Linked DNA regions of Hahella chejuensis KCTC 2396. The protein of the gene in region 2 binds, or shares a complex with, the protein of the main gene of each other region. Links are inferred from orthologs where the notes say so. Each region holds a gene or a part of one and is shown on either strand. Other genes may lie near its edges.

What was found.
Region 1: the proteins of sbcB (region 2) and ssb are in contact, whole or in part, in a crystal structure (PDB 3C94), measured with the Escherichia coli proteins. The link is inferred for Hahella chejuensis KCTC 2396 from one-to-one orthologs.

Annotation. Positions count from the first base shown.
Region 1 is NC_007645.1:6,325,518-6,328,828, forward strand. What follows is about bases 80-3,070. They hold ssb (single-stranded DNA-binding protein), read right to left. Parts: upstream 1,896-3,070; coding sequence 1,263-1,895; downstream 80-1,262. Other genes in these bases: HCH_RS27815 (D-alanine--D-alanine ligase family protein), read right to left, coding at 157-1,152; HCH_RS27825 (MFS transporter), read right to left, coding at 1,911-3,070. Outside these bases: more of HCH_RS27825, read right to left, coding at 3,071-3,293. UniProt on the Escherichia coli protein: Plays an important role in DNA replication, recombination and repair. Binds to ssDNA and to an array of partner proteins to recruit them to their sites of action during DNA metabolism. Acts as a sliding platform that migrates on DNA via reptation.
Region 2 is NC_007645.1:5,143,947-5,147,240, reverse strand. Bases 321-3,294 are described here. They hold sbcB (exodeoxyribonuclease I), read left to right. Parts: upstream 321-1,068; coding sequence 1,069-2,520; downstream 2,521-3,294. Other genes in these bases: HCH_RS22460 (insulinase family protein), read right to left, coding at 2,634-3,294; HCH_RS22470 (hypothetical protein), read right to left, coding at 321-895. In the rest of the region: HCH_RS22475 (L-threonylcarbamoyladenylate synthase), read left to right, coding at 1-243; more of HCH_RS22470, read right to left, coding at 281-320. UniProt on the Escherichia coli protein: Degrades single-stranded DNA (ssDNA) in a highly processive manner.

The DNA.
Region 1 (3,311 bases), 1.2 Mb from region 2 along the record:
CCTTGTTTCTGCTGTTAGTTTTTTTATACGCCGTTATGTCTTAACGGCCTGGCCCCAGCATTATGGCACAATATAACGATTGATTTGGGCGCATGTCCCCTACCAAAGGCCCTCCGTCGCCTTCCAATCACTAACCTACAGGCAGAAACGAGGCGCTCAAGTTACAGCGCCACGGCAGATCCGCTCCAGAAGTTCGGGAAATTCAATACCGGCGGCCCTCGCCGCTTGCGGCAATAGACTGTTCGCAGTCATCCCCGGCAACGAATTACCTTCCAGACACCATACTGCGCCGTTATCCTCCACACGGAAATCGATTCGGCTGTACACGCCCAACTTCAGCGCGGCATGCGCACGCAATGCGATCTCCTGCATAGCGGCGGCGTCAGTCTCAGAAATATTCGCCGGAAATATTTCGCTGGCGGCGCCCACCTGATACTTGGCGTGGTAATCAAATATCTCGTTAGGAACGATGATTTCGCCTACTAGCAACGCCCGCCCATCTAATATTCCGACAGTGAATTCTCGTCCAGGGATGAACTTCTCAATCATGACTTCATCGTCGTAATTCATCGCAAGCTCAATCGCCTTCGCCAACTCCGACGCTTCCCGCACCACGCTTAAACCAACCGTGGAACCTTGCTTGCTGGGTTTGACGACCACTGGCCAACCTAACTTTTGCGCCACTTCATCACTGCTCGCTGGCGCCATCAACCAATCCGGCGTGGGTACGCCGGCGGCGCGGAACAGTTGCTTACTCAGGTCTTTGTCCATGGCCACCGCACTCGCAATATGATTACTGCCGGTATACGCCAGACCAGCCAGATCCAACATTGCCTGAATCCGTCCGTCTTCTCCTGCGCCGCCATGCAACGCCAGAAAAACAACATCAACGTCACGGATATTAAAAGCCTCCGCAGACAAGGCGATAGCGCGACCTCGCACATCGGCGATAACCGACGTCGACGGCGGCTCCGGCGCCACACCCGCTTGCAGAAGACGCATTTCATCCGTCCCAGACAGTTGTCCAGTGGCCGTATCCACGGAAAACACCTCATGCCCCAGACTACGCAGCGCCGGAATAATTTGCGCGGCGCTGGCGATAGAGACATCCCGCTCTTCACTCGTGCCGCCGAATAAAACTGCGATTTTCATGGCCCTTATTCTCCTCACCCGAAACGTAAAAACAAAAAAGCCCCGAGATAATGGGGCTTTCAAGTCAGGCTGTCACAGCGCTACGCCTTAAATATTCTTTAGCTTCCGAATCAAAAAGGAATGTCGTCGTCAAAGTCGTCCATCGGCTCTGGCATGGGCGGCTTAGGTTGCTGAGGCTGTTGCGGGCGTTGTTGCGCCTGATTCGGAGCGGAGTAACCACCGCTTGACGCGCCGAAGTTATTGTTAGGGGCTCCGCCATAATTGTTGTTGGAAGAAGCGCCGCCATAATTACCGGCGGGCGCAGCGGCTGGAGCGCTGCCGTAACTGTCGCCGGAGGGAGCTGATTGTTGCCAGCCGTCATTGTAACCTTGCGAGTTATCCATACCACCGCCGCCACTGCGGCTGTCGAGCATCTGCATCTGACCTTGCATATCTACAACAATCTCAGTGCTGTAGCGATCCTGCCCAGACTGATCCTGCCACTTACGGGTTTGCAGACGACCTTCAATATATACTTTGGAGCCTTTTCTCAGATACTGAGCGGCGATCTCCGCCAACTTACCGAACAGCACAACCCGGTGCCATTCCGTACGGGGAACCAGCTGTCCCGTCTGCTTGTCTTTATAACTCTCGTCAGTCGCCAACCTCAGGTTGGAAATCGCGCTGCCGGAGGGGGTATAACGTGTTTCCGGATCGCTACCCAAATTACCAATTAGAATTACTTTATTTACACCACGCGCCATATCGCTCTCCAAACGTTATCCCTCAACCTGGGCGGTGAGAGGGTAATTTATCAGCGCTTTCTCATCAAAGCGCTGTCTATCAATTTTCAAGTACGCCAAGTGCTCTTCGATCACCAACGTGACGTCTTCAACACCATGAATTTGCGTCAGTTCCTGCGCTATCTTATCCGCTGCGTCCACATTGAACGGCTGCAACGGCAGCACATAACTCGCTGTATAGGGAGGATCAGGCATGAACAGGGACACTCCGCCCCATACTACCGCCATCACTGTACAAAGACCATACACTCCCATCAAACCAAACTTCTGGTAAGCCAGTCCACCTAGGACGCCCCCTAGAAAGGCCCCGAAAAACTGGGAGCTGGAGTACACGCCCATTGCCGTACCTCGCATGCCGGCAGGGGCGACTTTACTGACCAGTGAAGGTAAAGTCGCTTCTAAGAAGTTGAAAGCCAAGAAGAAGCCGAACACAGCCAGGGTAAACCCGATAAAGTCGTTCACTCCTTTCATCACAATCATGAGTGCGACCGCCATTAACCAGACCGCTCCAGTGAAAACCTGCCGCAGAAGTCGTTTCTTTTCACCAATGATGATCAGCGGAATCATAAATACAAAAGCTGCGCCCATCACCGCCAAGTAAAACCAGCCGTGCCGATCTGCAACCATATTAAATTTATCCGCCAATGTAACCGGCATTGCGACGAACATCGCCGTCAAAATCATGTGGAGCGAGAATATTCCCCAGTTCAGACGCATTAACTCTTTATGCTGGAAGACATTTCTCAACGCCGAGCGGAGCACTATTGTTTCCAAGTTACGCCGCTGTTGTAACGGGGTCGGCACTTTATACAACAAAATCATTCCTGACAACGCCATACAGGCCGTCGCCCAAAACAGCCCGGCCAATCCCGCGAAGCCTGAAATAAGCGGCCCTAAAACCAGCGCCAACGCGAAGGACAAGCCAATCGTCATCCCCACGGACGCCATGGCTTTGGTGCGATTCTCTTCCTGCGTCAGGTCACTGAGCAGCGCCATCAAAACACTGGCGATCGCCCCTGCTCCTTGCAACAGGCGCCCAAAGATAACGCCATAAATATTATCGCTTAATGCTGCAACGACGCTGCCAAGACAGAACACACCCAAACCGATAAATATTAACTTCTTGCGGCCAAAACGATCGGACAACGCCCCAAAAGGCACCTGCATCACAGCCTGACTCAAGCCATATACGCCTATGGCGAGGCCAAGCAGTGCGGGCGTTGCGCCCTCAAGCTCTCTCCCCAACACCATGAAAACCGGCAGCACCATAAACAACCCAAGCATTCGCATGGCGTACAGCGAAGCCAGCGCGGAGACAGCGCGGCGCTCCTGGGGCATAAACCTCTGCGTCTTTTGCATTTAACTACCGTACCAGTC
Region 2 (3,294 bases):
AACCGCATTGCGCAGGCGTTGTTGGAGGAGTTAGGGGCTCCGTTGATGAGCTCTACCTTGATTATGCCCGGCGAAGAAATGCCGATGACCGATCCCTATGAGATCCGTCAGATGCTGGAGCATGCGGTGGACTTGATCATCGATGGCGGTTTCTGCGGCATGGAGCCCACCTCCGTCGTTGACCTGACCGACGATGCGCCGGTGATCTTGCGGGAAGGCGCGGGCGACGTTTCCAGTTTCTGAGAGAATGCGCCGCCGGTATCGCCGGCGGCTGACGTGATCAGCTGATGGAGATGGAGAAGGCGGAGCCGGAGTTTGCGGTCATCTCCGCGGCGGCGGACCCCATTTTGTGAAAGCGCTGTACGATGTCCTGCAGGGAATTGTTCTGTGGGTTGGAGGAAAGCAACGAACTGAATAGCGAGTTGTCGCCCCCATAGGCATTCTGCAGACGCATGACGTTCTGCACGTAATCCAGTGCGGGCTTCTGATTGCTCAGACGTACGAATGTTTGCTTGATATCCGGGTTGCGATTGATATCCGCTTCAATCTTTTGTTTGGCCTCTGTCGGAATCGCGCCGGAAATTTCCAGCGCGCCGGTTTCGCTGCGTCCCAGGCGAACCTGTCCGCGTACGCTGGTGACGCCATACTCGGCAAGCTTTTGCCTGAGCGTCTGCTGCACAAAGGCAGTATCTTGCCCGACTCCTTGTTGGAACTCTTTGATCATGACCCGGGGACGGGAGCTTTGTTCCTGCTGCTGACCCGACAGGGTCACGGTTCCTGGCTCAGGAAGATTGTCCATGGCCGCGTCGGCCTTTGTCTGCTGGGCGGCGGTGGGCTGTTTCAGGCCTTCGTACGCCTGATTTCCATATTCAAATAAAGTGCGAATTAAACCCATGACGGCTACCTTGTAATTTCTGAGTGCGTTGTTTCCGGCATTGGAAAGCGCGTATTCCTGACATATTCAGAACTTATTCAAATGCTGTGCCAGCAATCGGCCGGGAATCCAACATGACGAACGGGGCGCTATTGGCTAACATGGGCGCCTGATTGACGACTCAGAGTAGTTAAATGGCTGACACCTTTTATTGGTACGATTTCGAGACCTGGGGCGCAGATCCCCGCAGAGACAGACCTTCTCAGTTTGCGGGCGTGCGCACGGACTTGGATCTCAACCCCATCGAAAAGCCGCTGGTGATGTATTGCATGCCGGCGGAAGACGTATTGCCGCAACCGGAAGCCTGCCTGATCACCGGCATCACGCCACAGAAGGCGCTGTCCGAGGGCGTGAGCGAAGCGGAATTTATCCGCCTGATCCATGAGCAGTTCTCGCGTCCGGGAACCTGTGTGGTCGGCTACAACAGCATCCGCTTCGACGATGAAGTCACCCGCAACACGCTGTACCGCAACTTCTACGATCCATACAGCCGGGAGTGGCGCAACGGCAATTCCCGCTGGGACGTCATCGATATGGTGCGGCTTACCTACGCCATGCGGCCCGACGGCATAAACTGGCCCATGAACGCAGAAGGCGTCCCCAGTTTTCGCCTGGAAGAGCTGACCAAGGCCAATGGCGTGACCCACGAGGCGGCGCATGACGCTATGTCTGATGTGTACGCCACCATCGCTGTGGCGCGTCTGATCAAGACGGCGCAACCCAAGTTGTATGACTACGTGCTCGGCCATCGCAATAAGAAAGTTCTGGAAGGGCTGGTGGATATCGAACGCATGAAACCCCTGTTTCATGTGTCTTCCAAATTTCCGGCGGCTTTAGGCTGCTGCGCCATGGTGGCGCCCATTGCGCGTCATCCAACCAATCCCAACGGCGTGATCGTCTATGATCTGCGCGCTGATCCCTCCACCTGGACGCACTTGCCAGTGGAGAAGATTCGAGAGCGCATCTTCACGTCGAATGAAGACCTCCCGGAAGGCGCGGAACGTATCCCGCTGAAAGTCGTGCATCTGAACAAATGCCCCATTCTGGTTGAAAGCAAAATCCTCAAAACCATGGACCCGGAGAGATTGCGCGGTTTTCAGCTGGACGGCGACAAGCTGAGATCGCACCTGCAGGCGTTGCGTCAGGCGGAGAATATTCAGCAACGGGTGGCGGAAGTGTTCAACGAACCCATGGACGACAGCGAGACCGATCCGGACCTGATGCTCTACAGCGGCGGCTTTTTCAGCAACAACGACCGTGAACTGATGACTTTCATTCACGAGCAGTCGCCGGAAGTGCTGGGGGAGCTGGAGCTGCCTTTTGAAGATCCACGGCTGCAGGAGATGCTGTTCCGTTATCGCGCCAGGAACTTTCCCGGAACGTTGAACGAAGAGGAAATGGAGAAGTGGGAGCGGTATCGCTATCACCGTTTAGCCGGGGAATCCAGCGGAGCCTCAATCAGCTTCCAGGCGTATTTCAAGAAGCTGGAGCAGCTCGCCGCTAACCCGGATATCACGCCGTTTCAGTTGTCCATTCTTCAGGATCTGCACTTATACGGTGAGTCCATTATTCCCATGGACTTCTGATCCCGGACAGCGCCATAGCCACGGCGCCTGACTCTTGCCAGTGGATAGCGTAACGAAAAAGACCCGCATGATGCGGGTCTTTTTTATTGGAGCGAGTTTCGCTGCAGAGCCTGTCAGTATTTGACTCGAAGCGGAAACAGCTTGTTTGCGTTGAGCCAGCTCTCTTTGTCCTTCAACGGCTCCGCTTTTCCAGGACGCCAGTGTACGCCGTTTTTGTCGCCGTCAGTGACCACCAGCAGCGCGCTCTTATCCGTCACAAACTGCTTGTCGAAGTAGTCCGCCAGCAGTTCAAGGCTGAGCTTGTCCACTTCGCTGGCGATCTGGTTCAGGGTGTCGAACTGCTCATTGCCAACGTCAATTTCCGTCCAGAATCGGTCGGAGCGCTGCTCCAGGGTTTGATCTTTCTCCATCAGGCGCGCCTTCAGTGCGGCTTTGTGTTTCTCAAATTCCGCTTCGGGCAGTAAACGCAACTCTTTCGCAAAACGAGCGATAAAGTCCTCGGTGGCGGTATGGATTTGCTTTGGCGTGTGTGACGGAGACTGCACGATAAAGGCCAGAGCCGGTGTATCCAGCAGCGTATAAGGTGTGGCGAACACGACATAGCCCATCTGCGCTTCTGTGCGGATATCGTTGTAATATTCCGGCGAAATGATCTGTGCGATCATGCCGAACGCTGCGCGGTCAGCATAGGTTTTCCCGGGGCCCTGGACATAATAGAGATAGGCGGAGTCCTGATGGGGAGTGTTGATTTCTTTAAACCAGTCGCCGCCTTGA